Regions from separate parts of the Leuconostoc sp. BM2 genome, predicted to be linked through region 3. Evidence: predicted binding sites of a transcription regulator. Region 3 holds the regulator's gene; each other region holds the start of a gene.
What was found. The regulator Rex, encoded in region 3, represses fermentation and respiration genes when NADH is low (regulators of the CRP and FNR family bind a similar motif). The targets are predictions, from matches to a motif close to TTGTGAANTANTTCACAA.
Positions count from the first base shown of each region.

Region 1 (10,338 bases), on a different contig from region 3:
AACTGACAATGTCAAATACAGCATACTCGGACATGTAATATGGAATAGCTGTATCATGATATACATTCTATGTAGTACATTTGGATCGAAAATGTAACATTTCGCTTCGGAAAATTTAATTAGTCATAAATGATCTATACCTTGCTCTAATAATTAAACGTCAATTATTTTTGCTCTTATACTAAAAAAATGGACTATTTTTGTAGTATAAGAGCACAAAAAAAGCCGTCAATTTACTGATAGCTTTTTTATTATCCTTTAGATTTTACAATTGCAATTAAAATTGCACCTGTTACGAACAGAACAATCCCAATTCCAACATAAACCAATTCTTTTTTGGTTTTCTTTTCACCAAGGAAGAGAATTCCTCCAATAATTGAAATGATAACACCTAATTGTGAGAATGAAAAGGCAATTGCGTTACCAGCAGCTCTTGCAGCCATAAGCATAAAGATATTACCTACACCAAACATTGCTCCATCAATCATATTTAGATAAACATATTTTTCCATTTTAATTTTGAAACGACCCATCACAAGTGCTCCAAAGATCATTCCAACTGACATTGGCAAGATAATTGTCAGTGTATCAAAATGAACATTGAACCAAAGTACTGCTAAGTTATTAAAAAGAATAACATAGAGAACATATCCCAAAGTTGAGTAAGTTAAAGCAGTCAATCCTTTAGTATAATTACGTCCTTCTTCAACAACTGCATTTTCTGGGTCACGTTTAGCTGAGAAATAGAACCCAACTACCAAAACAGCCATCGCAATAAATCCGATAATAAATTGAATTTGTTTTGTCCATTCGTGGAAAGCAAAAACCCCAAGCAATCCACCAATTACTAATTGACTTCCTGATGAAAGTGGACTCGCTACTGAAACACCCATGTATTTCATTGAATTAAACTGACCAACTTGTCCAATTGCCCAAAGCAATCCACCAATAAATCCAATTAAGAAAATTTGCCATGTCAACGTTGGCATGCGGAATAAGAAAACAATAAGTGCAAAAACAAAAGCGCCCAAAGTCATTCCAAGTGTTTGTTGATTAGCATCACCACCAAATTTATTAGCTACCAATCCGATAGCACCCCAAGCAAAAATTGGAACAAGCGCGAGAAGAATTCCTTGCATGTTTATATTTACCTCTTTAAAATAATTTTTTATTTAAAAAATTAAGCATATCACTCTTTTACTCTTTTTTCGATTAACACTAAAATTGGTGGCGTATGAATTTGGTTAAGAGGTGCATAAGAACCTGTCTAGTATCTTTTAAAAACTATCTTCAGGAAGGCGTACCAAACATTAACTGAAGGCCAAGCAGCCATTGGTTGGTATATCAATTTTTATAATCGCAATCGTATCTCAAATGTTGCCTAAGTAACTGAATAAAAATAGTCCAATTTATTGACTTCTGAGCAGCTGAAAATGCCTTGAAGGATGGGAATGCTTTCTCTAACCCTCGTAAGGGGACAAGGGAAGATATCACCAAGATTTTCCAAGCTGCCTACGACGCTGAATAATTTAACGTAATATGATGAAAAGCCGCCGAATTTCGACGGCTTTTTTAGTGTTTGTGCGTATACTTAAAGGTAGTCAGAGAGGAGTCTCATCATGGAAAAATACTTATCTTTTTTAGTTGTAACTATTTACCAAAATGCCACCACTTTTTAGGTTTAGGTTGTGACTCCGGGGTGCTATTTTCAGGTTCCGGTTGTTTGTCTGACGTCACTTCTTTTTCAACATCATCATGCGGTGCCATCGTTAAGGCTTTCAAGTCCTTAATTTCTGCCTTGTATTCTTCGAGCAGTTGTTTGTCCTGTAAGGCCAATCTTTGTTGCTGATCTAATAAATTTTGCATTTGTGATATTTGTGAATCTTTATTTTCTATTTGCTTATCTTTAACAGCTAATTGTTGTTCTAATATTTTAAATACATAGCTATTATCCGTTGTTTGCTTATTATCACTGGTAACATTAGCGTTACCACCGTTACCACCAACGTTGCTACCTACTTTTTCACTGCCGTTACTACTAGAAAAATGCTGTTTTAAAAGCCTATACCCACTAACCGTTACTACTAATGTTTCTACTCCGTTACTATATACAGTTTCTACGTAGTTTGATCTAAATTCATCGGTTAATCTTTTCCTAACTGCTTGCTTAGACACCTTAAATTCATCAGCAAGTTCTCGAATTGTTTTTAAATTTTCACTCATGATCTATATCCTGCCTTTTAACGATTGGTAGATACTGTTCAATCGATTTTTTAAGATACTTAGCAATATTCTTTTTTGAATAATCATCTTGTTTATCTTTAATATATGATAAGTGATCTTTGACACCTTTTAGTCCACGTAACTCTTTTAATTCGTCATAAAGTGGATAAACATTTTTCTGCAATCCTGCCAAAATAGACGTATCCGTCAAATCAAGGTAGGACAATAAAAACTGTTCCATAAGTAGTTTTGTGTAAGGACTTTTGATAGCCATGACTGTCAGCATGTCTTCTGTCTCTTCTTGACGTATCTTACCGTCAAGATAAGCTGAATCATCCTGCTTATAACTGACATCGTCTGCTACCCTTTTTTTAGTGATGTGAAAGACAATGCTATCGATGCTGCGTCCTTTTTTAATTTTTTCATATGTTACGTTAAGAGTTGTATGATTTGTAATCTCGGCCAGCGGTTCCTTCAGTACCCATTTTTCAAAATTATAAAATCGTTTATATTCATCAACTGTATCAGTCATTTGACGTAAATCTCGCATACCCATGGTGGGATTACGGTAACTTTCAACTTGTTCCTCTCTTCGTCCACCTTTAACGCTATAATGATCATATTGGTTGTAATTCATGGACAACCAACGATACAAAATAATCGCATACTTACTATTCAATTCTGCAATATCTGACAAGGCATGTTGTGTAAAATTATTTTTAAGATTAATTAAGTAAGGCATGATTTCACGATGAAATTCAATTTTTACTTCATCGTTATAATCCGTCCATTCAACATAAGGGATTGGTACAATGCTAACAAATTTAAAGCCTTTATCTTGTCCTTTTTTAATTTGAAAAAAGGCTTGCTTCTGCATTTTTTCAATCGCTTCTTTAAAACGACTATGTTTGTTGCTATCATTGACCTTAAAAAAAGAAAATAACTCTCGTTTTGATAAATAAACCGTATGATCTTGGGGTGGATTTTCTGTATCAATCAGAGACACGGCTAATTCGAACATTTTGAGGGGCGTTTTATCCATTTTGGCAATGGACGTGATTAAACTATTATGTTCAACGACTTTTCGTTTTGATAATTCATTCAAGGTCTGCACCTGCCTTGTGTTTGTTTCTGGTATAATAGACATATAAATACGCTCCTTTGTGCGTGTTGTGAGTAAGCATAAAGAAAAACTTTTAGTCGGGGATTTCTTTATGCTTTTATTATAGCAAATAAGACTAGTCTTTTACATTTAATCTAGTCTTATACATAGTATTTTCTAGTCTTATACATAGTATTTTCTAGTCTTATACATAGTATTTTCTAGTCTTATTATTTTATTAACCCTTGATAAAACTGACTTTCTAACCACGCAAAAGAACAAAAGATTAAAATATAAAAGATAAACTTATAATATGCTGCGCCTTTTTATGACCACATTAAAAAACTAAACAAAAAGAACACCATATAAATTTTGTACGTGGTGTTCTTTTTGCTTTGAATCATTTCAAATGCCGGCTACCTAGTTATCTGACATAGATTGCCACTTATTAATCCAATAGCGACGTTTTAACCCGTTCAATGATTATTTCTACGTCACATGGCTAAAAACGCTTAGAACGACAAAGAAGGCGGTTTAACTTTAGAGGCTTGGTCCTTTAAAAAAATCACGCGTTAATTCGATAATTCGATTGATTAACGCTTTAACTTGTTCAATACCGCGATCTAATCTAGTTGGCGATATTTTCGTATCTGGATCTGCTCTAGCTGTCGTCAAGGTTTTTAACCAGGACTGGGCTACTTTTTTATTTTTTGTGAGTTCTTCATGATCCAGCTTATAAAGAACATACCGGGCCTCCACATCAGTATGCGATAGTTGGTCGACACCACAATCATTTTTAAGCATGTCTCGCATGGCATAATCCAGCTGTTGCTGGTCTCGCTGCCGCTTCTGAAGCGCTTGATGCGTTGCTTTCAGGTTTTGATAATCAGATTGGATGTCAGCTAATTGCGCTTTGACTTGTCCTAACGTTTGCTTGAGTTCTTCTGTCTCATGCTGGCTTTGTAAGGTGGCTTTCTTCATCGTGGCTAACACGTTTTTAAAGCGATCTAAGTCATCTGGTTTAAGCACCGTCTTACCAAAGAGGTTTTTAGATAAGGCTTGTTTAAAATCATCAATTTGTTTTTCGGCTAAGTCCACTTCCGTTAAGGCTTGATCCGTGAGTTTAAGTACGGCCTGTTTAGCACGAATATTTTCTTCAATGTCAGCTAGTTCGGTTTTTAGGGCGTTAAACTGATCATTGCATTTTTTTATTTCAGCGACATTCTCAAACGGTAAGGTTTTGTGGTTTAAAATGCCTTGTTCATAAAAGGGCAGCACCTTTTTTAAATCCTGATCTAGATCCTCATGAAAGCTTTGCAAATCATGGCGCGTGAGCACTTCTTTAGCGGATACTTTATAACGTGATTTTTTATCATCAAAAACAACGGGGACAAAGGCATAGTGCAAGTGAGGGGTTGTCTCGTCATAATGCACGACAGCGGCCACGGCATTTTCTTGACCATAACGTTCATTAAGAAAATTGGTGGTTGCTTCAAAAAAGGCGCTCTGTTGCTCGTAGGGGGCTTCTGTGAGTTCTTCAGGTAAAGTGACTATCCACGTCGCTAACGCCTTCACATCGTCTCTTTTCATGCAATAGACGTCATTTAAACGCGCATTGAAACGTGAAAGCATATCAGAAGCATCCGCCATGAGATCTTGATTCAGATAGGTTTTCGACACATCAATTTCTTTGTTAGTGTGATGGTCGGTTTTACGTTCAAAGTGGACCGCTAAACCAGGTACTGCGCCACGCGTATTTTTCTTTAAATGCGCCATCAAAAATGCCTCCTCAAAAAAGGTTTTCCAAGACCAGTATAACACCGTTAAAAATCTGGTATAGCCTGTTATACCAAAATTCTATTTTGGACAGGCTCTGCGAGGCACGTCATCGACAAGCGCTGACAGTAGCGTTTCCCCTTCCTACTGGCGAAACTGCTATTTTACAGTGCCACTTATCCGGCTTGTAAAACCTCTGGCGGGTCACGCCGTCACAGGGCAATTTATTATTGCATGATCACCTTCAGCGGGAGCATGTCATGCAGAACGCTACCCGCGCGGGGCAAGCTGGTGTCAGCTTAAACACATTAAAATAATCTGTAAACGTAAGTGTATAATAACAAAAAAATTGTAGTGGACTATCACAATTAATAGGTGTTATACAATAAAAGCAAACAAAAAGGCGCCCTTAAGGTGCCCACATTATTTTAACGATCATTAAGATCATCAAAATAACGTTTAATTGCGAACGTCACAACAGCAACACATATCGCGTTGAGCAATTGTGTTAGTTCGTGGAAGAAATATATCATGGAGTTTCACCTCCTTGCCGTTGCGTATAGTAGGAAACAACAGCTTTTTAAGTATATCACGTTTGGAAATAATACTAATACAATGCTATAATATAAACAGGAAGAAATACATGGAGATTAACCTCTCTAGTAAAAAGGGCTAGTGCGTAGGAACACCAGCTCTTTTTGTTTGTCTTTTTTGAAGCAAGTTTCCTTTCAGGGCAAGACAGTGTATAATTATAAACAATAACTGCCATGAAACAGCTCTGCTGTTTCAAAGGCTTGGGCCAGTACGCTGGTCAAGCCTGGTGGCCCACTTTAAAATACAGTGACGCTGATAGTATGATGGCTAGCCTGTTATTTTTGACAATTAAAGACGATTCAAAAAATTAACCAAGCCCCCAAATTACTAATAGGGGGGGTAAAATTGCAAATAAACCGACAGGTAACCCCTCCTCAACGCTTGGGGGAGTAGGCTTAAGTCGACATTTCTATTATGGGGCAAAAAGGTAATAAACGCCCCTTTGATGAGATTTATCTAATAAAATCAAGAAAGGAGCTGTTATGACGTACAATGCAATTAAGGGTCGCTTTACGCGCGTAGCCCCTGATAAAACGATTTTGTATGGCGACAAGTCTTATACTTTTGCCTTAACACCAGAACAAAGTGAACAGATTGACCAGGCTGTTTATGCGGTTGTCCTGGCCAAAAATTATAAAACGACCTCGTTTTCAATTGACGAGAAGTTAACCTTGTCTGACGAAGAAGTCGCCCAACACAAATTGGTGGTCCGTTTACGCCTCCGCAAAAAGCACAAACAGCCGTCTCATAAACCGCTCACGGACTAAAATTTCACAAATGACAAAAGGCTAGTTGTGGGGATTGTGAGAGATAGACCAATTTATTTGAGCCAAATTCACAAGACGTGATCACAGAAAAAGCGCCAAACCCTATTTATTTCAGGTTTGGCGCTTTTTACTTTGGTTAACATGCACTATGCTAATTTATTTAGTGCAGCAGTTATTTTTTTGGCCTCTTTCATTGAAAAAAACCAGATTAAACAGTAAATTAACACAAAAATACCAGTATAAAAAATTAACCAACTAAATGTATCTGGAAACCACCCAGCACATACCGCTAGTATGGTATAGCCACAATAAGTGACTATAAAGTGATAAATTGTTTGTTGCGTAATGCTCAACTTTTCTAGTAAAAATATATATTGCGATAAGAAAAATACGACACCCATTAATCCCCAAATAATTATAGACACTATAAATGCATCAAGTGGTGTTTCAAAATTTTTAACAAATGAAGGACTAGACGGTAATAAATATTTAGTTTTATATAGATAGCTAAAAAAAGTTGAAACTACTAAACCTATTGTTATACCAATTGAAATACTACTAGCTAATCCTCTAATAAATTTTTTCATTTTAAATACTCCTTTTTTATTTTGTACATACATCTTCTTGAAGCATAAGTAACCACATCATTTTTTAAAATAACTTGATATAATCCCGTTGATGTCAATTCAAATTTATCAATGAACTTACGATTAACAATCTCTGACTGCGATATTTGAAAAAAAGTATCATGTGGCAATAAATCTACCATTTCATATATTCGTTCTTTTAACTTATATTTACAGCTATTAATTTCACAAAATACATTATGATTTTCAGTATAAATACGTTCAATATCAGAAATTTTAACTGACAAATAATCACTCCCTTGCTTAACATTAATTTTTTCTTCTCCAAGCATACGACGAATTTTATTAACTAAATCATCAAAATAAGAAGATTTTTTTGGTGTGCAAATAATAATTTTAGGCTTTTGAGTGTTTTTATCCACTTGTAATATAACTTCCATAATTCGTCTCCAAAAATTCAAATATATACTCTATATTGATTGTAACTTTTATTTTAAAACTATTTTTCAATACACATCTATTTGGTAAATATAATCATATATTTGGAAATACTGGTTCTGGTGCAAAAAATTCAGTTTAACTTATTTTGGGTATAATTAGCCTAAAAGGTGAGGTAGGTATGATGAAAAATTATTTTAAAGGTCGGCATTTCCAACAAGACATTATTTTGGTAGCCGTTGGTTACTACTTCAGATTTAATTTGAGTTATCGTGATGTCGTTGAGATTTTACGTGATCGTGGAATTACTGTTCATCATACAACGATTATGCGCTGGGTTCATCACTACGGACCAATCTTTCAGGTGTTGTGGCGTCGGCATAAACAATGGACGTGTACGTATTTATAGCCTAAGTGAGTCTGGTCGTGAGCAAACTATACGCATCCTACATCCTGGTGATTTTATGGGGGAAGTTGCTATTTTACAGACTGAAAGTTATCATTCGAATTATGCTGAAGCAATATCGGAAACAAGTATTTGTAGGATTCATAAAAAGAATTTAGATCAATATTTAGATCGCTATCCAGAAATCATGCGACGAATATTATCGGATATTACAAAACGGCTACAGTTATCAGAAAAACAGACTGTGCAAGTCAGTACTGAACCTGTTGAAGCTCGAATTATTGATTTTCTATCAGAAAATGTTGAAGATGAAAAAAACCATACTTATGTGACTTTACCCATGTCAAAAAAAGATTTGGCTACTTACCTGGGGACAACTCCAGAAACAATAAGCCGTAAGTTCTCATCATTGGAAGAGAGAGGTCTAATTAAACGGCATACCCAAAAATGTGTTGAGATATTTGATTTAGATGCATTATTATTTGTATCAAGTTAAGTCGATTTATACTTAAAAATAAGGATATCGTTTTAAATGATGAACATGGCGGTACACAGTTCATCGTCACTAACCTAAGTCTTCCACAAAAAGACATCGTCCGTGTTTACCGCAAGCGCGCATGTGGATCTCAGTAATTGCATCAAACTTGATGCGGTTGATGAAGAGTATTGCGTTGGACAATCAACACCTTTCGAGACCGTTTGTTAAAAATCGGGGGACGTGTCACTAAGCACGCCCACAAGGTGATCTTGACATTAGATAGCCGCATCCAAGAACAATTCGATGGTCTGTTCTGGCGAGCTTGGGAACGACTAAATGCTTTGTGGCAATAAAACAACGAAGTAGATTTTCAAAAAAATAGCAAAATCTGGCTGGTTTTAGTGTGCCCATTTTTCTCAAAAAACGCTCAATCGAAAAAACACCCTGAAACTGTGCCAAGATACTGGTAGTTTCAAGGTGATTTATCGTATTTTACTGATTTAGCTGTGGTTAAAAATTTAGTGCATGAATAATCCGGGTTAGTAAGAGTGAAGGTACAGAATTATCCATGAAAATTAACGCAGGATGATGATAGTGTCATTCAGTCATTATTGGGGTGGTAGCTTAGTTTTGTAAATGTTTTTTGTGAATAAAATTTCAAAACGAGCGTCTAATTAGTTTGACTACCACTAATTAAGTGCTTGTTTTGCTTAAATTGATATAAAATAATTTGTAAAAATTTTAACAAATCAGGAGCGTTGTGCTAGACTATAGTTGTTTCGAATAATACTATTGGAGGAATTAGTAATGACAAAGAAAGTTGCAATGGTTACTGGTGGGGCACAAGGTATTGGTGAAGCAATTGTTCGTCGCCTAAGTGCAGATGGATTTGCAGTTGCAGTTGCTGATTTGAATGAAGCTAAAAGTAAAGAAGTCGCAACTGATATTGAAAAGAATGGCGGTACTGCAATTGCAGTTAAGCTAGATGTTTCTGATCGCGAAGGATTCTTTGCAGCTGTTAAAGAAGTGGCTGAAAAATTAGGTGGCTTTGATGTCTTAGTTAACAATGCTGGCCTTGGTCCTACGACACCAATTGATACAATTACTCCTGAATTATTTGATAAGGTTTATCATATCAATGTTGCTGGTGATATTTGGGGTATTCAAGCAGCCGTTGAACAATTTAAGAAGAATGGTAACGGTGGGAAGATTATCAATGCAACGTCACAAGCGGGTGTCGTTGGTAATCCAAACCTTTCTTTGTATAGTAGTACAAAGTTCGCTGTACGTGGTTTAACACAAGTTGCTGCCCGTGATTTAGCCGAGCAAAACATCACAGTTAATGCATATGCACCTGGTATTGTTAAGACACCAATGATGTTTGATATTGCCCATGAAGTTGGTAAGAATGCTGGTAAGGATGATGAGTGGGGTATGCAGACCTTCGCAAAGGATATTGCATTAAAGCGTCTATCAGAACCAGAAGATGTTGCTGCGGCAGTAGCCTTTCTAGCTGGACCAGATTCAAATTATATTACTGGACAGACTATCGAAGTCGATGGTGGTATGCAATTCCATTAATTAACTAAAAATAATTAACTTTTACCCGGATTATTTATCAAGACAGACAAAAACCCGCTGAAACAGCAAGTTAATACCGTTTCAGCGGGTTTTGCGCTTTCACCCGTTAGGTGAAAACCATAGGAGCTCTTTGTTATGATATTTTGTTAGTGAAAAACAAACCAAATACTCAAAAATTGGAGCGTCTAAAATTATGACTCAAAAAGTATTACCTAGCAACCCTTTAGTTGCAGTTTCAGACAATGGGGCACCAATTACCTCGGATGGTGGCAACGTGTAATGATGTTGTCTAATTGTGCCTTAGTAATCCTAGTCATTAAAAATACCTCCATAGTGGCGTCAAAATGAACAAATACGTGCTAATTTAGGGAGATTAGTTGGCGTTA
Region 1 covers NZ_MOWQ01000029.1:790-11,127, reverse strand. Annotated here, with positions in the region: gene BMG01_RS11655 (CPBP family intramembrane glutamic endopeptidase) at 1-97, shown strand, start outside; gene BMG01_RS07975 (GRP family sugar transporter) at 252-1,139, opposite strand; gene BMG01_RS11650 (IS3 family transposase) at 1,287-1,385, shown strand; gene BMG01_RS07970 (hypothetical protein) at 1,651-2,223, opposite strand; gene BMG01_RS07965 (RepB family plasmid replication initiator protein) at 2,216-3,370, opposite strand; gene mobV (MobV family relaxase) at 3,866-5,101, opposite strand; gene BMG01_RS07950 (hypothetical protein) at 6,178-6,462, shown strand; gene BMG01_RS07945 (DUF3021 domain-containing protein) at 6,609-7,049, opposite strand; gene BMG01_RS07940 (LytTR family DNA-binding domain-containing protein) at 7,046-7,489, opposite strand; partial or broken gene BMG01_RS07935 (IS6 family transposase) at 7,669-7,866, shown strand; partial or broken gene BMG01_RS07930 (Crp/Fnr family transcriptional regulator) at 7,868-8,389, shown strand; gene BMG01_RS07925 ((S)-acetoin forming diacetyl reductase) at 9,179-9,952, shown strand.
Region 1: the regulator Rex is predicted to act here: its motif matches at 9,102-9,119, upstream of BMG01_RS07925 ((S)-acetoin forming diacetyl reductase).

Region 2 (10,338 bases), on a different contig from region 3:
GGTCGCTCGGGTTCAGTTTTTTCCTTTATTATGGAGAAAGAAGGGCTATCTTATCCAGAGGCTATCCTGTTTTTGGCTGAGAGTGTTGACATGCCGATTGACAGTAGTATTTCAGCGACGGCCACGCACCAAGTAGATGCGACGACTCAAGCAATTTATCAATTGCACAATGATGCACAGAGATTATATCAGCACACGTTGCTTAATACGACCTCAGGAGAAGCCGCACTTCAGTATCTTCACGACAAACGTCATCTGACAGATGATATTATTAAAACATTTGGTATAGGCTTTGTACCTGACGATAATTTGTTGTTGAGTTACGCAAAAAATCAGAATCTATCGCCAGCGCTATTATCAGCCTCAGAATTATTCCTCACCAATAGTGCCGGAGAACAGCGTGACCGCTTTGCTGGTCGAATTGTCTGGCCAATTAAAACTGAGCGCGGTCAAGTGGTTGGATTTTCTGGTCGTGCGCTGGATAAAGACAATTCAATTAAATATATGAATAGTCCTGAGAGTCCTTTTTTTATGAAAGGGCGAATCTTATATAATTTTGATCGTGCGAAAAATGTCATCAGACAGACTGGCACAGCGATGATATTTGAAGGTTTCATGGACGTTATTTCAGCTGACATGGCTGATCAAAAAGTTGGTGTAGCGACTATGGGAACTGCGCTAACAAGCGATCATGTCCACCAATTAGCAAAAATTGCCAAACGAATTTTGCTGGTTTATGATGGTGATGATGCCGGACAGACAGCTGCACGACGGTCGATTGAGTTGATTACGAACAACACTAAATCACTTGAAATTGGCGTGGTGCATTTACCTGATAATCTTGATCCAGATGAAGTGCGGATTAAATTAGGGTTACCCCAGTTAGCACAATCTTTGACGCAAAGTATCCAAACGCCGATTGAATTTTTGGTTGATGATGCTAAACGTGATAAAAATTTGAGTAATCAATCACAATATTTGCAATTTTTAAAAGAAGTGATGATAATACTGGGTCGCGCTACGCCAGTAGAGCAAGATCTGCAGTTAACTCGAATTTCTAAAGAGTTCGGGACTTCTAAAGAAGCGTTGCAAGCGCAATTGGCACAAACACTTCAGCAGAAATCAAATCAGTCACAAGTGCAATCACAGCGTTTGACGACTAGGGATGATTTTTATGGCGAGCCGCCACAAGATAATTATTATGATCAACTTTATGAGGCTAACCCACAGTTTAAAAACACGGTTTCCAAGGTAGAGTTGGCTGAGCGTGCCTTAATTATGGCAATGATTAAAGATCCGCAAGTGATGCGTCGGGTTAAGTCTACTGCCGGTTTTGCATTTGTTCATTCAGATTATCAGTTATTAATGATGTTAGCTGAAGTTTATCAGCGAGATCATATTGGCAGTTTCGACATTGCAGAATTTATGGATTTTTTGCAAAAGCCAGAGCTGAACCAAAAAATAATGGCCATAGATCGTTTGTTTGGTGATTTGGAAGTTAAAGACGAAGCGGTTAGCGATTATTTACGTTTAATCATCAATGATGCCCCAAAAATGTCGAGAATTGACGAATTGCAACGACAAATTACCGTTGCAAAGCAACAACGTGATGACACGAAGCTAGTACAATTGACAACCGAATTGATTAACATTAAGAAGCAACAACAGTAATGGAACGCACGTTTAGTGTAAAAAGGAGTTAAGCATGACAACTGTTTCAAGTGCAAGCAAGATTTTAGATATCAAAGCATACCTAGATGAGAACAATATCGCTTACAATAGTCGCGCTAAGAAAGCTGAATTATTGGCTTTAGCACAAGGTAAGACACCTGAACAAGCTGCAGCAGCGGGCAAAGCGTCAAAGCCAAAGTCAGCCAAAAAATCTGGTCCACTTAAAAATCCAGAATATGATAAAGCCACAAAGGCATTGATTGCTGAGTTTAAGACTGCTAAGTCAATTACTTATGCTGATTTGTCAAAACGCTTGGCAGAGCCATTCAACTTAGATGAAGAAAACATCGAACGTTTGATGGAAAAGGTTGAAGATGCGGGCATTGCAATTGTTGATGACAATGGTGACCCAGCACCAGAAGTGTTGAAAGCCAAACAAAATAAGCCCTCAGCAGAGGAGTTAGCCGAAGCAGAAGAAACACCAGCCGGAATCAAAATCAATGACCCTGTTCGCATGTACCTCAAGGAAATCGGTCGTGTTAACCTCTTGAAAGGCGACGAAGAAATAGAAATCGCCAAGCGAATTGAAAATGGCGATGTTGAAGCCAAGCAAGAATTAGCCGAAGCTAACTTGCGTTTGGTTGTGTCGATTGCTAAGCGGTATGTCGGTCGTGGCATGCAATTCTTGGATTTAATTCAAGAAGGTAATATGGGTCTGATGAAAGCCGTTGACAAATTTGATTACACCAAGGGTTTCAAATTTTCAACTTATGCCACATGGTGGATTCGTCAGGCTATTACACGCGCTATCGCTGATCAGGCACGTACAATTCGTATTCCAGTTCACATGGTCGAAACAATTAATAAATTGATTCGTATTCAGCGTCAATTATTGCAAGATCTTGGACGTGAACCACTACCGGAAGAAATTGGTGCCGAAATGGATTTGACGGCCGACAAAGTTCGTGAAATTTTAAAAATCGCGCAAGAACCTGTTTCACTTGAAACACCTATTGGTGAAGAGGATGATTCACATTTGGGCGACTTCATTGAGGACAATGAAGCCGTTTCACCTGCTGATTCAGCTGCCTACGAAATGTTGCGTGAACAGTTGGAGTCAGTTTTGGACACATTAACTGATAGAGAAGAAAACGTGTTGCGTTTGCGCTTTGGCTTGGAAGATGGACGTACGCGCACGTTGGAAGAAGTAGGTCGTGTATTTGGTGTAACACGTGAACGTATTCGCCAAATCGAGGCTAAAGCTTTGAGAAAGTTGCGTCACCCAAGCCGTTCAAAGCAACTTAAAGATTTTATGGATGAAAGTACGAATTAATCAAGACACTCAATGATCGTTGATAAAGCATAGGAATCAACGTGACAATGAAAACAGCGGTTCATCTACCATCCCGCTCATCAAAACTAGGAGAATTTATCAATGCAAAAATCTATGACAGTTTCAGAATCAAGCCGTACGCGCAACATTACTATGGTAGCAATTGTCGCTGCTTTGTATGCAGCGATTACTATCGTTGTTGCACCAATAGGATTTGGTCCAGTTCAGTTACGCCTGTCCGAAGGGCTGAATCATTTATCAGCTTGGAACAAACGTTATGTACTAGCGCTTGGATCAGGTGTATTAATCGCTAATTTGGTTTCACCTTTAGGGTGGATTGATTGGGTATTTGGCACTTTAGGGACTGTTATTATGACGGCTATTACTTATTTATTAACAAAAAAAGTAAAAAGTGCGATTGTAAAAATTATTATTAGTTCTGCTGTGGTGTCAACTATCGGCATGGCTATTTTGGCTGCGGAATTTACGTTTGCTTTCAGCATTGGCGCAAGTGGTGCCTTTGCCTCTGGTGCAAAAGGCGGAATCTTTGCACAATGGTTGGCGTATTACATTAGCGTAGTACCCGGTGAACTTGTTTCATTAATTGTGGGTGGCATTATTATTTTTTCACTTAGTAAAATAGTTGATTTGAGTAAATAATGACAAAGACATATACAAATAAGAATATTTTGATTACCGGTGCCGCTTCTGGCATCGGTTTTTCTCAGATGATGAGTTATTTAACAAACGGTGCTCGTGTTATTGCAATCGATGAACAGCTCATAGACGTACAGCATGAAAGGCTAGTTACTTATCAACTCGATATCAGTCACCATGACGAGCTAATTGATTTACTAACCACTATTACAGATAAGGAAAGTATTGATATTTTAATCAATACGGCTGGTATTTTAGACAATTATCAACCTAGTTTGGAAACGGATTTTGAGAATTGGCAACATGTTCTAGACGTGAATGTTACGCCTATGTTTATTACAACTAATGCAGTGTTGCCCGGTATGATTGCAAGAGGTGGTGGGCACATTGTGAATATGGCTTCCATCGCAGGATTTTCCGCGGGTGGAGGTGGTGCTGCCTATACAACAAGCAAACACGCGATTATTGGTTATACCAAACAACTGGCATTTGACTATGCTCAAAAGGGTATTCACATTAACGCGATTGCTCCGGGAGCTATCAATACGCCGATGAATGCAGCGGACTTTGCCGGAGATGGCACAATGGCTAAACAAGTGGCTGAACAAACACCTGCAAAACGTTGGGCGATACCACAAGAAGTAGCTGATCTAACTTTATTTTTAACCAGTTCACAAGCTGACTATATCAATGGCGCAGTAGTGCCAATTGATGGTGGTTGGAGTTTAGGACATTAATAGATAAATTATGTTGTAGTCATTAAACCTTTCCAAATCCTAACGGGTTTGGTTTTTTTGTGTTCATACACATGATATGATAAAAGTCATAGTAATTCAAAAGAGCGAAATATGAGTAGGTGATGGTTGATGTGGCGAAGAATTAGAAGGTGGCTTTTCTGGTTGGTTGTTTCCTTATTAGTCATAATATTGACAACTTTGTTAGCATTTAGTTTGTCTCCAAGACCAAGTGCATATTTGATTAAACGTATGTTTGACGGGCCAGTAACGATTACGGATAAAAGTGCTTTTAAGTCGGCTTCTAAAAATGTCACGGTGACCGGTAATGTCGTTTATCCGTCTCATTATCAAAAAAACACTTTAGATATTTATCAACCAAAAGATGTAACAAAATCTAAAGCAACACTTGTCTGGGTTCACGGTGGTGGGTATGTGGGTGGTGACAAAAGTGGCATGAAGGAATTTGCCACAAAAATAGCTGCTGACGCCAAATTAACAGTCATTGCAATTAACTATCAGTTGGCGCCCACTGCGACTTATCCAAGCCAACTATATCAGTTAAATGACGCAATAAATTATCTAAAAAGTCAATCAAATTTGAATACATCCCAAATAATTGTTGGCGGTGACTCGGCCGGTGCACAAATTGCCCTGCAATATGCAGCATTGGCAACGAATAAAAGCTACGCCAAAAGTATGAAGTTTCAAACAGCTATCCCAAAAGATGCCGTTAAAGGCGCGATTTCATATTGTGGCCCAGTTAATCTCAAGCAAGTATTAGATCAAAAAAGTGATTCATTAATATTAAAATGGTTCGTTCATTCAGTTGCTTGGAGTGAATTAGGAACACGCCAATGGCAAAAGTCAGTTGAGCTAAAGCAAGCTTCTTTAGTTGATCATGTCACAACTGAATTTCCACCAACCTATATCACAGATGGTAATGCTTATTCTTTTCAAGACCAAGGCTTGGCGTTTGAAAAAAAATTACAACAATTAGGCGTGTTAGTGACGAGCCAATTTTTTAATCATACCAGTAAGTCCATCACACATGAATATCAATTTAATTATCAAACTAAAGCAGCCAAAAAGTGTTATCAGCAAACGCTAGCTTATATAGCCAGTGTTGAATAGTCAGCATGATCAATTGATGATCATGCTTTTTTGTGAATAATATTACATATTATTTGCATATAAAATCACAAGTTAAATACTTTTGTAATAATTTGAACGGTGTTATAGTAATGATGTTGTTAGTTATACTCACTCTGTATCAAACGAAAGGTCGAATAAAATGAGCTATCAAACAATTAATCCATTTACAGATGAAGTGATTAAAACATATGACAATCATGATGATGCCTATGTCGAAAAAGCAATTGCAAAGGGTCATGCACTGTATAAAAAATGGCGTAATGATCCTGTTGAAAGTCGTGCCGCAGCGTTGAATAAAGTGGCTGACGTGATGGAAGCACAAACAGATGAGTTAGCCAAAGTCTTGACCCTTGAAATGGGAAAACGTTTCGTAGAAGCGCAAGGCGAGGTTGCTATTTGTGTATCAATTGCACGTTATTATGCCAAAAATGCAGCGGAATTTTTGAAACCAAAGCCAATTGAATCATCAATCGGACCAGCCCAAACAATCTCAAGACCAACAGGTGTCTTGATGACAGTTGAGCCTTGGAACTTCCCATACTATCAAATTATGCGTGTCTTTGCCCCTAACTTCATGGCCGGCAATCCAATGTTATTGAAGCATGCTAGTAACACACCAATGGCAGCTGGTGCTTTTGAAAAAGTTGTTAGCGAAGCAGGTGTACCAGACGGTGCCTTCACTAATCTTTACGTTGACTATGATCAAGTTAATAATATTATTGCAGACGATCGTGTTCAAGGTGTGGCGTTGACAGGATCAGAGCGCGCTGGACAACTTATTGCCGCAGAAGCTGGTAAGAACATGAAGCAGAGTTCTCTTGAACTCGGCGGCAGTGATCCATTTATTGTTTTGGAAGACGCTGACCTTTCAGAAATTAAGAAAATTATTGGTGGTGCACGTTTGTATAATGCTGGTCAAGTCTGCACGTCATCAAAGCGCTTTATCGTGACAGAAAAGAACTATGATGCACTGTTAGACATGCTTAAAGAAGCCTTTTCTGAAGCAAAAATTGGTGATCCAATGGATTCAGATACCACTTTGGCACCACTAAGTACTTCAAAAGCTAAGCAGAATCTGACAAAACAGGTTAAAGCGGCAGTCGATGCTGGCGCAACACTTGCGTTTGGTAGTGTTGAACAGAACTTGCCAGCTGCACAATTCGAGCCAGTTATTTTGACCAACATCACTAAGGAAAACCCAGCATTTTATCAAGAATTCTTTGGTCCAGTTGGACAAGTTTACAAAGTCAAGGATGAAGAAGAAGCAATTGCTTTAGCCAACGATTCCCACTATGGCTTGAGTGGCGTTGTGTTTGGTGGTTCGGCTGAACATGCAACTGAAGTGGCATCACGCCTAGAAACTGGTGCAGTCTTTGCCAACAGCTTTGGTGGTACATTACCCGAATTGCCATTCGGCGGTGTTAAAAATTCCGGCTACGGTCGTGAATTGGGTCGCTTTGGTATTGAAACATTCGTCAACAAAGAAACAATTGTTACGAAGCATGAACCAATTGATTTGGATGATGTATTTGGTGGATTCGTTTAAAATCTGATCAAAAGAAAAGCTTTTAATCTCTTATTATTGAAGAGATTAAAAGCTTTTTTTTAGAATTCTTGATAAACGGCAGGGTCTTGGTTATTGGTTCGACCATCAGGTTTTGACAGTGCGTTAATACGTGCCATGTCGTCCTTTGTGATGTCAAAATCAAAAATATCCAAGTTGCTAACTTGACGGGCAAAGTGAGTGGCTTTTGGAATAGGGAGAACACCAAGCGATACTTCCCATTTCAAAATCAATTGACCAACATTTTTGTGATATTTTTTAGCGATATCAACTAGGGTTGGGTTAGTCAATAAATCGCTTGCTCGGCCTAGGGGACTCCAAGCTTCAGTTAAGATATTGTGTTCAGAATTATACGCACGCATTTCTGCTTGATTAAAGAAGGGATGTAATTCGATTTGATTGACTACCGGTAAATGGCCCGTTTCTGTTTGTAGTCGTTCTAGGTGTTCAGGTAAGAAATTGCAGACACCGATTGATTTTACTAATCCAAACTTCTGTGCTTGAATTAGCGTATCCCATGCTTCAACATAATGATCATCAATCGGATTTGGCCAATGAAGCAAGTACAAATCAAAGTAATCTAATTTGGAACGAAATAAGGATTCTTGAATCAAATCAATTGATGCCTGCTGATCACTATAATATTTACCCGGCAATTTTGAAGTGACAATCAGTTCATCACGTGAGACATGGGAAGTCTTGATTGCTTGTCCCACAGTGCCCTCGTTTTGATAGTTGAAAGCAGTGTCTAATAAACGATAACCAGCTTTAATTGCTGAAGTGATAGCATGAGCACCTGTGATACCGTCGAGTTTATAGGTACCAAAACCAACTGCTGGCAATTGCTGTCCGTCACTTAATTCATAAAATGACATTTTCATTTTCCTTCTTTCTTAATTGATAACACTTACATTAAACGATAAATACGGCCGATGCAAAAATATTGCTTGTAAAATATCTTACAAACATGGTTGATAAAATCAAATGATGGTTGAATTTAATCATTATTTTCAGGTGATTTTTTACACAAAGAAATAAAATAAGCGTTATAATATTACTAAAGACATATAGTCTTTAAAAACTTACTGTCATCAAAGGAGACATAATAATGAAAGCAGCTGTATGGCATGGTGTGAAAGATGTTAGAGTCGAGGATGTTGCGTTAAAGCCAGCAAAGTCCGACGAAGTTGTTGTACGTGTAGCGTATGCCGGAATTTGCGGCAGTGACTTACATGAATATTTGGAAGGACCCGTCTTTATTCCAGTTGATGCACCAGACACTTTAACTGGTGGACAAGCACCATTAACAATGGGACATGAATTTTCTGGTGTGATTGAAAAAGTTGGTGCTGATGTTACCAAGTTTAAAGTTGGTGATCATGTTTCGATTAATCCAACAGTGACTAAGGGAATTTCACCTGATAATCTTGATGTTTATGATGGCTATAGCTTCATTGGTTTGAGCACAGATGGTGGCTTCACTTCGTTTGTCAATGTCCCAGAAGAGAATCTTTATCATCTTCCAGAAGACTTTTCATTGAAATTAGCTGCAACAATTGAACCAACTGCTGTTGCGGTTCAAGCCGTTAAAGAAGGTGATTTGCGATTTGGCGAAAAGGTTGTTATTTTCGGTGCTGGACCAATTGGTGTTTTGGTTGCTGCGGCTGCAAAAGCTGCTGGCGCAACTAAAATTGTTGCGGTGGACTTGTCAGAAGTTCGTTTGAAGAAGGCATTGGAAATGGGCGCAACAGACGTTATTAATCCTAGCCAAGTGCCAGACGCAATTGCTGCGATCAAAGACATTATTCCAGGTGGTGCCGATGTATCATTTGAAGTTGCTGGTGTACAACCAACGTTTGAACAAGCAATTGACGCGACACGTCCACGTGGTAGTGTTGTTATTGTTTCAATTTTTGCTAAGCCAATTAGCTTTGATCCAATGCAAATGATGAATGCTGGTGTCAAGTTGACCACAACGATTGCTTATTCTAAGGAAACGTTCCAACAAACGGTTGATTTGGTAAGTAGCGGTCAAATTGATGTTCAGCCAGTTATCACTGATACCATTGAATTGGATAACATTGTTAATGATGGTTTTGAAGCGTTGACACGTGATAAGTCACAAGCTAAAATTTTAATTGATTTGAATCAAGCATAATTTAGTATATTTTGGAGCACACAGTAGCGTGTGCTTTTTTTGTGGTGAAAAACAGCAGTGTCATTTGCAAACAAATCACTTGGTTGCTATCTGCTTAGGGTTTATAATTATAGTTATAAATAGTAAGTAGGAGGAGACGCAAGTGATAGATAAAGACGTTGTAAATCAACTAAATCATAAGGCTGCAAAGTTAGGGATTGGCACAAATAAAGTCGGTGGACACAATTTGTTTGACGGCCTTCGTGATCAAGATGGTTATGACCTTGTAAAAGAAGCATTAGATTCAAATATTCAAATGATTGATACGGCATTTATGTACGGATTGGGTCGATCCGAAGAAATCATTGGGGATGTTTTACAAAATTATCCGCGTGAAAACTTTAAAATTGCGACTAAAGCAGCGCAAGATCCTAATCACGATTTAAAAATTAATAACACGCCAGCTTTTTTAACACAAGCTGTTGATGATGCTTTGACACGTCTCAAAACAGATTATATTGATTTGTTTTATATCCATTTTCCGGATGACGATACGCCTAAAGATGAAGCCGTAGACGCTTTAACTAAGCTAAAACAAGCTGGCAAAATCAAGGCTGTCGGTGTTTCTAATTTTAGTTTAGAACAAATTAAAGAAGCCAATAAAGATGGTGGCGTTGATTTTGTAGAAGATCATTACAACTTAGGTGATCGTGAAGCTGAAACCAAGCTGTGGCCCTACCTAAAGGAAAATAACATTCAATTTGTGCCATACTTTCCATTAGCCTCAGGATTACTTACGGGTAAGTATCAGCCAGAAGATAGTAGCAAGTTTAAGCAGTTTTCAGCAGATCAATTTCATAAGATCATGACTGGAATAGATGTGGTCAAACAGATTGCTAGTAGTCATCAAGCTACTGTTGCCCAGACTGTTTTGGCGTGGTATATCAAAAATCCTGATATTGCGGTTGTGATTCCTGGTGCAAGACAACCGCAACAAGTGGCCGACAATGCTGCCACGTTAAAAGTTGACTTGTCAGATGATGACTATCAGACGATTGATCGTGTATTTAGTGGTATTTAATAGTCA
Region 2 covers NZ_MOWQ01000041.1:735-11,072, forward strand. Annotated here, with positions in the region: gene dnaG (DNA primase) at 1-1,671, shown strand, start outside; gene rpoD (RNA polymerase sigma factor RpoD) at 1,706-3,004, shown strand; gene BMG01_RS09065 (QueT transporter family protein) at 3,107-3,664, shown strand; gene BMG01_RS09070 (3-oxoacyl-ACP reductase) at 3,664-4,398, shown strand; gene BMG01_RS09075 (alpha/beta hydrolase) at 4,528-5,529, shown strand; gene BMG01_RS09080 (NAD-dependent succinate-semialdehyde dehydrogenase) at 5,690-7,096, shown strand; gene BMG01_RS09085 (aldo/keto reductase) at 7,156-7,989, opposite strand; gene BMG01_RS09090 (2,3-butanediol dehydrogenase) at 8,223-9,272, shown strand; gene BMG01_RS09095 (aldo/keto reductase) at 9,415-10,332, shown strand.
Region 2: the regulator Rex is predicted to act here: its motif matches at 8,062-8,079, upstream of BMG01_RS09090 (2,3-butanediol dehydrogenase).

Region 3 (10,338 bases):
AACTATGTATGAAATATATATGCAATTTAGTCAGTATATTAAATTAAAAACGTGATAAAGTCGCAGTATTATACAGTATATATGCTGTTTGCTTAAAACTTTATTATTATACCAAAAAAGCGCCCACCGGCGCTAATTTTTATAATTAATCAAATTGTTTGAGGTAATCCTTATAACCTTCTTCGTCAACGACCCAGTCGAGTTCACCGATATATTCAGCGTTGGGATCGTGGTAAGCAAATTCATGTTTGAACTTATAGAGACCATCAGAAACATCAAATTCACCAATGCCACCAAAATCATATTCGATTTTGCCAAGTGACAGTCCCCATTTCAGCATCTCATATTGAATGGCGGCTGGTGCGTTATGTTTACCAAATTCGCGATAAGAGCCAGCATACATATACCAAATCTCATCACCATAAGCAAATCCTAAGCCACCAGCAATCACTTGCCCTTCAAAATGAGCCAAGTAGACTCGGAACAAGCCTGTCCCTGCCCATAATTTTTGCATACGAAGGAAGTAATCTAATGGTCTGTGTGTGATACCATGATTTTTTGCCATTGCCACGTAGGTATCAAATAGTGCTCGAATATCCTCTTCACTATCACCAAATGTAATTGTCACACCATCACGAAATGCACGTCGAATATCATTACGAAGTTTAGGCTTGAAGTGCAACATCAATTCATCTTCATTGGTAATAGGCGTAGCACCTTCACCGCGACCATCATAGTATAAGACGACATTCTTACGTGGCTGAATATTACCATGCATGTGTGTAACTTGCGTATTACGTGTCTGGAAGCCTGCCTCAAGATATTTTTGATTCAACTCATCCGAATACTGTACTTCAGGATCCATTCTCAACAAGAAGACATTATCCGGTAATGCTGCTAAAGCTTCCTTAATCAAATCCTTAATTAAATCAACATCTTCAATATCGGCAACAGGTCCACGGCCAGCATAAGCTAAAACTTTTCCGGGAACAGCCTCAACTGTTAATACTGACATAACCGCATCAATTTGACCGTCTGTTTCATGATAAACATAAACGTGGTTCCAGTTTGCTTTCAATTCACCCCATAGTGGATCCTGTGTGACTTGTCCTCTTGGATTTTCACGCACAAACTTTTGATATGCTGAGACTTTTTCTTGATCATCTAAATTTAAAATTGTCATTTAACTTATAATCCTGTCGTAATTGAACCGTAATTTTCAATGAAATACACCAAAGTTTGCAATTCATTGGTTAAGTCAACGTTTTGAACACGTACGTTGGCAGGTACCGTGACACGCAAAGGCGTAAAATTCAAAATTCCCTTAACACCGGCACTCACTAATTGATCTGTAATATCTTGGGCAACACCTTGTGGCACAGTCAAGATCGCAATGTTAATACGTTGCGCACTAATCTGTTCCTTCAATTCACTCATTTTATAAATTGGTACACCAGCTAAAATAGTGCCTGTTCGCTTTTCATCGGCATCAAAAGCAGCTGAAATACGCATATTTGACGATTGATGGAAGTTAAAGTTAAGCAAGGCTTGTCCCAAATTTCCAGCACCGATTAGTGCGACGTTGATCAAACTATCTTGGTCCAAAACATTGGCAAAGAAATCCAATAGCGCTTTAACTTCGTAGCCATAACCTCTTTTACCTAGAGCACCAAAATAAGAAAAATCACGACGAATTGTCGCCGCATCGAACTTAATAGCATCACTTAATTCTGATGATGAAATACGATCTGTACCAGCATCATGTAAGAAAGTTAGATAACGAAAATAAATTGGTAACCGCTTAGCGGTTGCGCGTGGTATTTTTGGTTGTTGCGTCATAATATATCTCCAGTAATTTCACTTGTGAACTTTTGCATAGTAATTGTACCATATATTTAAGGGTTTTGCGAAAAGATAGTGAAACATTCACAATGATGTCACGATTGTAATAGTTCAAAATCCAATCCCGGATCCGTATTAAGGTCCAAATCCGCATAGATATTTTGTTTATAATTCCAGTAACCAGCAGCACCAATCATCGCAGCATTATCGCCAGTATACGCCACTGGAACTGGAATAAATACTGTATCATTGAAATCATTTAAAAGTGTTGTCAACGCTTCACGCAACTGGGAATTAGCAGCAACACCACCAGCTAAAACAAAGCTCTTAACTGGATAATGACGTAATGCACGCTCAGTACGACCGATTAACGCATCCACAACAGCATTTTGAAAACTCGTTGCCAAATCATCTTGGTTAATCGTTTCTTGCTTTTGTTCGGCATGGTGAACATAATTAATGACCGCACTCTTTAATCCTGAAAAACTAAAATCATAGTTGTCTTCATGAGCCATAGCCGTTGGAAATTTAATAGTTGCTTTACCACGATGTGCCATTTCATCAATGGTTTTACCAGCTGGATAAGGGAGTTTTAATAACCGTCCGACTTTGTCAAAGCTTTCACCAGCGGCGTCATCTCTTGTTTCACCTAATACTTCAAATTTATTTTCAGTTTTCATTAGGACTAATTCAGTATGACCACCAGATACCATCAGAGCCATAGCTGGATATATGATTGGTTGATTAAAATTTGCCGCAGAAATGTGTCCCGCTAGATGATTAACAGGTATGATTGGCAGGTCATGCGCCAAGGCAAATGTCTTAGCACCCATCAATCCGACCAGTAGTGAACCAACTAATCCGGGCCCATAGGTCACCGCAACCGCATCTAATTCAGATGGGGTGACCTGAGCTTGTTTCAAGGCATCATCAAGTACTCTGGTGATCCATTCAATGTGATGTCGACTTGCTACTTCAGGTACAATGCCACCAAACCGTTGATGGGAATTGATTTGCGTTGCAACACTATTGCTTAAAACAATGTGTCCATCTTCCACCACTGCTACACTGGTTTCATCAGCACTCGATTCAAATGCAATTATTTTAGTCAATTTTTCGCTCCATCATAATGGCATCAGCACCATTTTTGTAATATTTTTCTCGACGATAATAAGGTTGAAAACCAAATTTGCGGTACAGTGCCTGTGCTGCCGTATTGGTATTAGCTACTTCCAATAGTACGCGCTTCGTGTTAGGCAACGCAAAAACCGCCATCAGTAATGCTTGTCCAATACCTTGATGCTGAAATTTCGGCGAAACACCTAAACTACCAACTTCAACCTCATCTAAAATTTGTGTTGCACCAAGAAAACCACCTGTCGTCACAAAATAAATAGAACGTGGACTACGCAGTTCATGCTCAAATACTTCTTTTGGCCAAGGTGACGGTGCAAAAGACTCATTTGCTAATTGCCAAATGTCATCAAGATCTTCAATTGTTGCCCGTCTGATTATCAAAATTTAGTGTCATTGAGACCGCATCTTCGTGGTCACCAAGATAATAACCTTTCTTAATTTCCGTTTGCTCATAACCCAATTTACGATATAATGTCTGCGCATTGGTGTTAGAGCGACGTGCTTCTAATGTCATCGTTGACATATGCATGTTGTGTGCAAATTCATGAATTGACTCGAGCAGCATCGTACCAATACCGTGTTTCTGCCAGACTGGTACAACAGCGATATTAGTAATGTGCATATCGTCAATGTCTGAACGATACGCTGCGCCCGCAAAAGCAATAATTTGCCCACGACGCTCTACGACTAAATATAAACGAATATGTGGCCGAGATAATTCACTCATAAAATCACGCAATAGCCACGGTGCAACGCCCTCATAAACCGCTTCTTCTATTTTGATTAAGATGTCAATGTCTTTTAGTGTCGCTCGGCGCAAAGCAAAAGATATACCATTAATTTCGACCTGTCTTGCCTCAAATTTTGGTAAATTAAACGGTAAATGCTGTTGTCGTTTAAACTTCAAAAACATAATTTTCTGGTTTATCCTCACCGGGATGGGCTGCAAGCCAATTCAATTCGGCTTGCGTTTTCCGTAAATAATTGGGATTGAAATCAGCAATATGAGACGTTGGTGTTGCGGCGATACCTAATTTGATAATGCTTTTACCCTCAGGTAAACTATCTTCTGGCGTCAATACTGACGCACGATCACCAAATTGTTCGTGAATTTGGTCAAGAAATGGCGTCGTATCACCCATGAATAAAATATTATCTGACTGCGTCTTCAAGAAAGCAAATAGGTTGCTGATTGGCTGATGAGACTCTGGAAAAATTGACTTTTCTTCTTGATAGACACCAGCAAAAACATTTTGATTACGTGCGTCAAAAAGAGGCACAACGAGACCATCAAACGAAATTTGTGATGCTAAAACAGCTAGACTAGAAACACCAACTAATTCGGTATTTAATGTATCTGCCAAAACTTTCGCCACAGTAACACCAATTCGTAATCCTGTAAATGAACCTGGTCCTTGTGCCACAACAATACGATCAATATTTTGCAACTGCCATTTTTGACTTGCCAAAGCAGACTTAATAGCTGGCAATAACTGAATCGAATGATTTCGCGCTATATTGGTCGTAAAGACCTGTTTAATTTGTTCATCTTCTGCCAAACTCACTGTCAGTGGTTGGTTACTTGTATCAAATGCTAAAATCTTCATAAGTTTAATTTTATCACAAAAAAGCTGCCATAAGGCAGCCGTTCAAAACATTATTGTGTGACTTCTTTAACGAGTGCAATCACTTCGTCATTGGTTTCAGCATCTAACGCTTGCTTAGCCAATTCAGCCATCTTTGTTGTATCTAATTTTTTCATCAACGAACGCGTCTGCAAAACTGACGGTGCGCTCATAGAGAATTCATCCAAGCCCATACCCATCAAAATAGGAACAGCGATTGGATCGCCAGCCATCTCACCACACATCGCAACAAACTTACCTTCGTTGTGAGCAGCAGCAATAACGTTATTAATCAAACGCAAAATTGATGGATTATAAGGTTGGTAAAGGTAGGCAACCCGATCATTACCACGATCAGCAGCCATTGTATAACCAATCAAATCATTGGTACCAATTGAGAAAAAGTCAACTTCTTTAGCAAATTTATCCGCTAACATGGCAGCTGCCGGGATTTCAATCATGATACCAAGCTTAATGTCACCAACTTTAACACCGGATTCTTCAAGCTTAGTTCGTTCTTCAATATAGATTTTCTTGGCGGCACGGAATTCACCAAGTGTCGCAATCATTGGAAACATAATCCACAAGTTACCAAAGGCTGACGCTCTTAGTAACGCACGTAATTGTGTTCTAAATATTTCAGTTTGATCCAATGAAATGCGGATGGCACGATAGCCTAAGAAAGGATTTTCTTCTTCTGGCAATTGCCAATAGCTCAAATGCTTGTCACCGCCAATATCCATTGTTCTAACAGTAACCGGCTTGTCACCCATTTTTTCAACAACAGCTTTATAGGCTTCAAACTGTTCATCTTCAGTTGGCAAATGGTCTGATTCCATATAAAGGAATTCAGTACGATAAAGCCCAATACCTTCAGAACCATTATCTAAGACCGCAGCCATATCCTTTGGTGAACCAATATTAGCACCGACGACAAACTCTTTACCATCCGCGGAAACAGATTGTTCATCTTTAAGCTTTGCCCACTCAGCGCGTTGTGCGAGATAGTCATCAGCCTTTTTTTGATACGTTGCTAATGTGTCGTCGTCTGGATTGGCAATCACATCCCCAGTCAAACCATCAACAATGACTAAGTCGCCAGCAGAAATTTCCTTTGTTGCAACATCAGAACCAACAACAGCAGGAATCTCTAATGTACGCGCCATGATTGAAGCATGCGCTGTACGACCACCTAAATCAGTTAAAATACCCTTAACAAATTGGCGATCTAACTGTGCTGTGTCAGATGGTGTCAAATCCTTTGAGACTAGCACCACTTCTTCATCAATCAGCGCAGGATTAGGTAGTGAAACATTCAATAAATGCGACATAATTCGCTTTGTCACATCACGAATATCTGCTGCACGTTCTTGCATGTACTCATTGTCTGTCATTGCTTCGAACATGCCAATATACATATCCGTCACTTCTTTAACAGCAGCTTCAGCGTTCACCTTATCATCAGCAATCTTTTGCTTGATTGCCCCAGACATTTCAGGATCAGCTAACACCATCAAATGCGCTTCAAAAACTTGCGCTTCAGAAGCACCAAGATTTTTTTCAGCTTTTGATTTAATTAAAGTTACATCTTCACTAGAAGCCTTCAAAGCATCGTCGACACGTGCTTGTTCAGCCGTCACATCATTAATTGTTTTTTTGTCAAAAGACAAATCAGGATCAACTAACAAGTAGGCTTTGGCAATTGCCACACCATTACTTGCCGCGATTCCTTTGAAGTTCTTAGTCATTGTTATTCTGCGAGTCCTTCTGTGCCCATTGCTTCTACGATAGCTGCCATAGCAGCTTCTTCATCATCACCTTCAGTTTTGATTGTAACATCAGCACCTTGGCCAACACCCAATGACATTACACCCATGATTGACTTCAAGTTAACATCCTTACCTTGATATGACAAAGTAACATCAGAAGCAAACTTTGAAGCTGCTTGTACTAACAAAGTTGCTGGACGTGCGTGAATACCAGTTTCTGCTACGATATGAAAATCTTTTGATTGTGCCATGATTAATTTCTCCTTTTTAGCTGTTAATCAGCTTCTGAATATAGTTTATCAAAGCGCTTACAAAATATCAAGTAAAAAAAAGCACAAATCGCCGTTGTATCAAGCCATGACGCTGAAAACGCCTATCTAACAACGTTTTAAATGTAAACGTTTACATTTTGTTCACAATTTATTTTCTGTAAATTGAAAATATAGGTGTCATCTTGACACTGAACTTGATAACAATACTATCAATTATAAAAAGAAAAACGTCTTTACGACGTTTTTCTTTTACACACTAAACTCTTGATTTCCTGCCGCCTTACCCAGCCGATTGTTAAATGCCTTACCAATGCCAATTGGTGACATTTTTTCAACATAGATAGTGGCAACTGTGGCTTCATCGTCATAATAACGTAAACCAGCAAATAGTTGTTCTGTGGCTGTTTCTAATGACTCGCCAAGTGACCACGTTTTTTCTTTGGGAATTGCCATTGCTGCAATCGTTGCATCTTGTGCCATCACAACATCATTTTTTTGCAACACTTCTTTTAAGGTCAGTGCATCTAATCGGTCAAACATCACTACATTTTTATCTGGGGCATAGTGACGATATTTCATACCTGGTGCTTTTGGTGTGACATCGCTAGCAACTGATTTCGTGCTGGTTGCGTCAACAACCCTCACACCTAACACTGCTTCTAATTGTTGCTGTGTCACCGCACCAGGACGAAGAATTGTGGGTGTCGTTGCTGACATATCAATAACTGTCGATTCAACACCCACAGTTGTTGGACCATCATCCACAATTCCTGCAATTTTGCCCTGCATATCATGCCATACGTGTTGCGCCGTTGTAGGTGATGGCTTGCCAGAAATATTAGCGCTTGGTCCGACAATTGGTACACCAGCCACGCGTATTAATTGACGCGCAGCATCATTATCTGGTAGTCGAAAGGCCACTGTCTGCAAGCCGCCGGTGACGATCATCTCAACACGTCCAGGCTTGATAGGCAAAATAATGGTCAGAGAACCCGGCCAGAATGCTGCCATCAAAGTCTTAGCAGCTTCAGAAATCACCACAAACTCATCTAATTGTGATTCATCAGCAACAGTCATAATCAAAGGGTTATCACTCGGACGTCCCTTTGCCGTAAATACCTTTTGTACTGCTGCCTCGTTTGTTGCATCAGCACCCAAACCATAGACCGTCTCTGTTGGAAATGCGACAACCTCACCTTGTTGTAATAATGCACTTGCTTCAGCTAATGACTGCTTATCTGTTTTAAAAATTGTTGTTTTCATTTCTCCACTCGAATCATGCGGTCAAGTCCCGCAAAGTCTTGCCGCAATGTTATTTTGGCGTTGGGTAACGCCGCTTTCATCAAATTAACTACCGCTGGTCCTTGTTGATAACCGATTTCGAAGTACGCGCGTCCGTGTTCTGTTAAATGTTCATCTAACCCAGCAGCGATTCGTTCATAAATGTCCAAACCATCATGATCCGCAAATAACGCTGTATGTGGCTCAAATGTCAACACACTCGCATCCATCTCGTGCTTATCTTGGGTCGCAATATAAGGCGGATTACTGACAATAATGTCAAACACTAGTCCATCTAATTGACCATACACATCACTTTTGGCAAAGTGTAAAAATGACAATTCGAAGCGTTGCGCATTAGCTTGCGCAATAGTCAGTGCACCGTCAGAAATATCTGTTGCAAAGCCACGCACACGCTGATTTTCCAACATTAATGTTTCAATAATAGCACCGCTACCAGTACCAATATCTAACACAGAGACCGGTTGAACGCCCGATCCAGCATCTTTTAGAATCCAATCGACTAACTCTTCGGTTTCCGGTCTGGGAACCAACACCCGTTCATCCACTAAAAACTCACGACCAAAGAAAGGGGCATGACCCAAAATGTATTGTGGCGGCCTATTCTTTACCAATTCAGAGACCCACTTGGGCCAAACAGTCGCTAACGCTGCCGGCATTTGTCGACTCATGTTAGCGCGCAACATGCCATAGTTAATGTTAAACGCACCACTTAACAAAAAGTCCAGATTATCTTTCGCATCTTGTTCAGACATTCCAGCTTGGCGCAATTCAATTAACGCCCACTTTTTGGCCTCAATTAATGAAATTTTGACATGACTTAAGTCAGTTGGCTTTTTAATATCATCCCATTCAAACCATTTTGGTGCATTTAGCTTGTCCGATTGATTGTTGGCTTGTGGCTTGGATGAACCAAATTGTGGTGGCGTATCAAAATGCTTATCTGTCATTTGTTTAATTCCGCCAGTTTAGCCGTCTGATCAGCAATAACAAGGGCGTCAATAACTTCACCCAAATCACCGTTCATGATTCGGTCGAGTTTATTCAATGTTAACCCAATGCGGTGATCAGTAACACGATTTTGCGGATAATTATAAGTGCGAATCCGTTCAGAGCGATCTCCCGTTCCCACTGCAGATTTACGTTTCTCAGCATATTCTGCTTCATTTTGTTGCGCATAAAAATCATAGACACGACTCGCTAACAACTTTCGCGCTTTATCACGGTTTTTAATTTGTGTGCGTTCTTCTTGCATTTTAACCATAATACCCGTAGGTTTATGGATTAAACGCACTGCTGTTGAAACTTTATTGACGTTTTGACCACCGGCACCACCTGAACGGAAGAACTCTTCTTCCAAATCGGATTCGTTTAGCTCAAAATCAATATCTTCAAATTCGGGCATCACACCAACCGTTGCTATTGAGGTATGGACACGTCCTTGTGTTTCTGTTGCAGGGACACGTTGCACACGATGCGCACCACTTTCAAACTTTAACTTTGAATAGACGCTGTCGCCTGTAATCATTACCGCAACTTCCTTGTAACCACCAACTTCTGTTGTGGACTCATCAATAATACTCAATGACCAATTTTGCCGTTCAGCATAGCGACGATACATATCTAACAAATCGGCTGCAAATAAAGATGATTCGTCACCACCAGCAGCACCACGAATTTCCATGATAATATTTTTGTCATCATTAGGATCTTGAGGTAGCATCAAAACCTTGAGTTTATCTTCTAGTTCTTCTTGTTCTGGCTTGAGACTATTCAAATCTTCTTTGGCTAATGGCGCCATTTCAGGATCATCTAGTAAATCCTGCGCATCTTGAATATCTTGGATAACTTGCTGATAACGATGATAGACCTCAACTGTTTCACGGATACTACCCGCTTCTTTTGATAGTGCCATATAGTGCTGTCCGTCATTCATTACCTCGGGATCGGCGAGTTGTTCATTTAATTCGTCATAACGATCAACGACGGTTTGTAATTGTTGAAATATTGGATTCATATTTTCCTCCGTTATTATGTACGAGAATAATTAGTTCTCATCAAATTAATGCGATAGTAGTTGGTCAATTTTGTCTTGATCGGGGTGATACCAGTGAAAGCGGCAAGTTGGAATATACGCTTCATCACCACCGATAAACACTTGTGCCCCTTCACGTTGCGGTTTGCCATCAACAATTCGCAGTTGTGTCGTCGCTTTTTTGCCACAAAAAGAGCAAATTGTTTTCATTTCTTCTAATTTGTCAGCCATTTCGATCAAGCGCTTGGAACCAGCAAACAATTGATTGAACGCGTCTTGTTTCAGTCCAAAGGCCATGACCGGTATATGTAGCGTGTCAACCGCATAAGCCAATTGGTCGACTTGTTCTGGCTGCA
Region 3 covers NZ_MOWQ01000009.1:25,776-36,113, reverse strand. Annotated here, with positions in the region: gene BMG01_RS04455 (peptidoglycan bridge formation glycyltransferase FemA/FemB family protein) at 146-1,183, opposite strand; gene BMG01_RS04450 (redox-sensing transcriptional repressor Rex) at 1,189-1,839, opposite strand; gene tsaD (tRNA (adenosine(37)-N6)-threonylcarbamoyltransferase complex transferase subunit TsaD) at 1,938-2,954, opposite strand; gene rimI (ribosomal protein S18-alanine N-acetyltransferase) at 2,947-3,360, opposite strand; gene rimI (ribosomal protein S18-alanine N-acetyltransferase) at 3,335-3,892, opposite strand; gene tsaB (tRNA (adenosine(37)-N6)-threonylcarbamoyltransferase complex dimerization subunit type 1 TsaB) at 3,876-4,586, opposite strand; gene ptsP (phosphoenolpyruvate--protein phosphotransferase) at 4,637-6,352, opposite strand; gene BMG01_RS04420 (phosphocarrier protein HPr) at 6,355-6,624, opposite strand; gene BMG01_RS04415 (L-threonylcarbamoyladenylate synthase) at 6,895-7,908, opposite strand; gene prmC (peptide chain release factor N(5)-glutamine methyltransferase) at 7,905-8,897, opposite strand; gene prfA (peptide chain release factor 1) at 8,894-9,964, opposite strand; gene BMG01_RS04400 (thymidine kinase) at 10,010-10,338, opposite strand, start outside.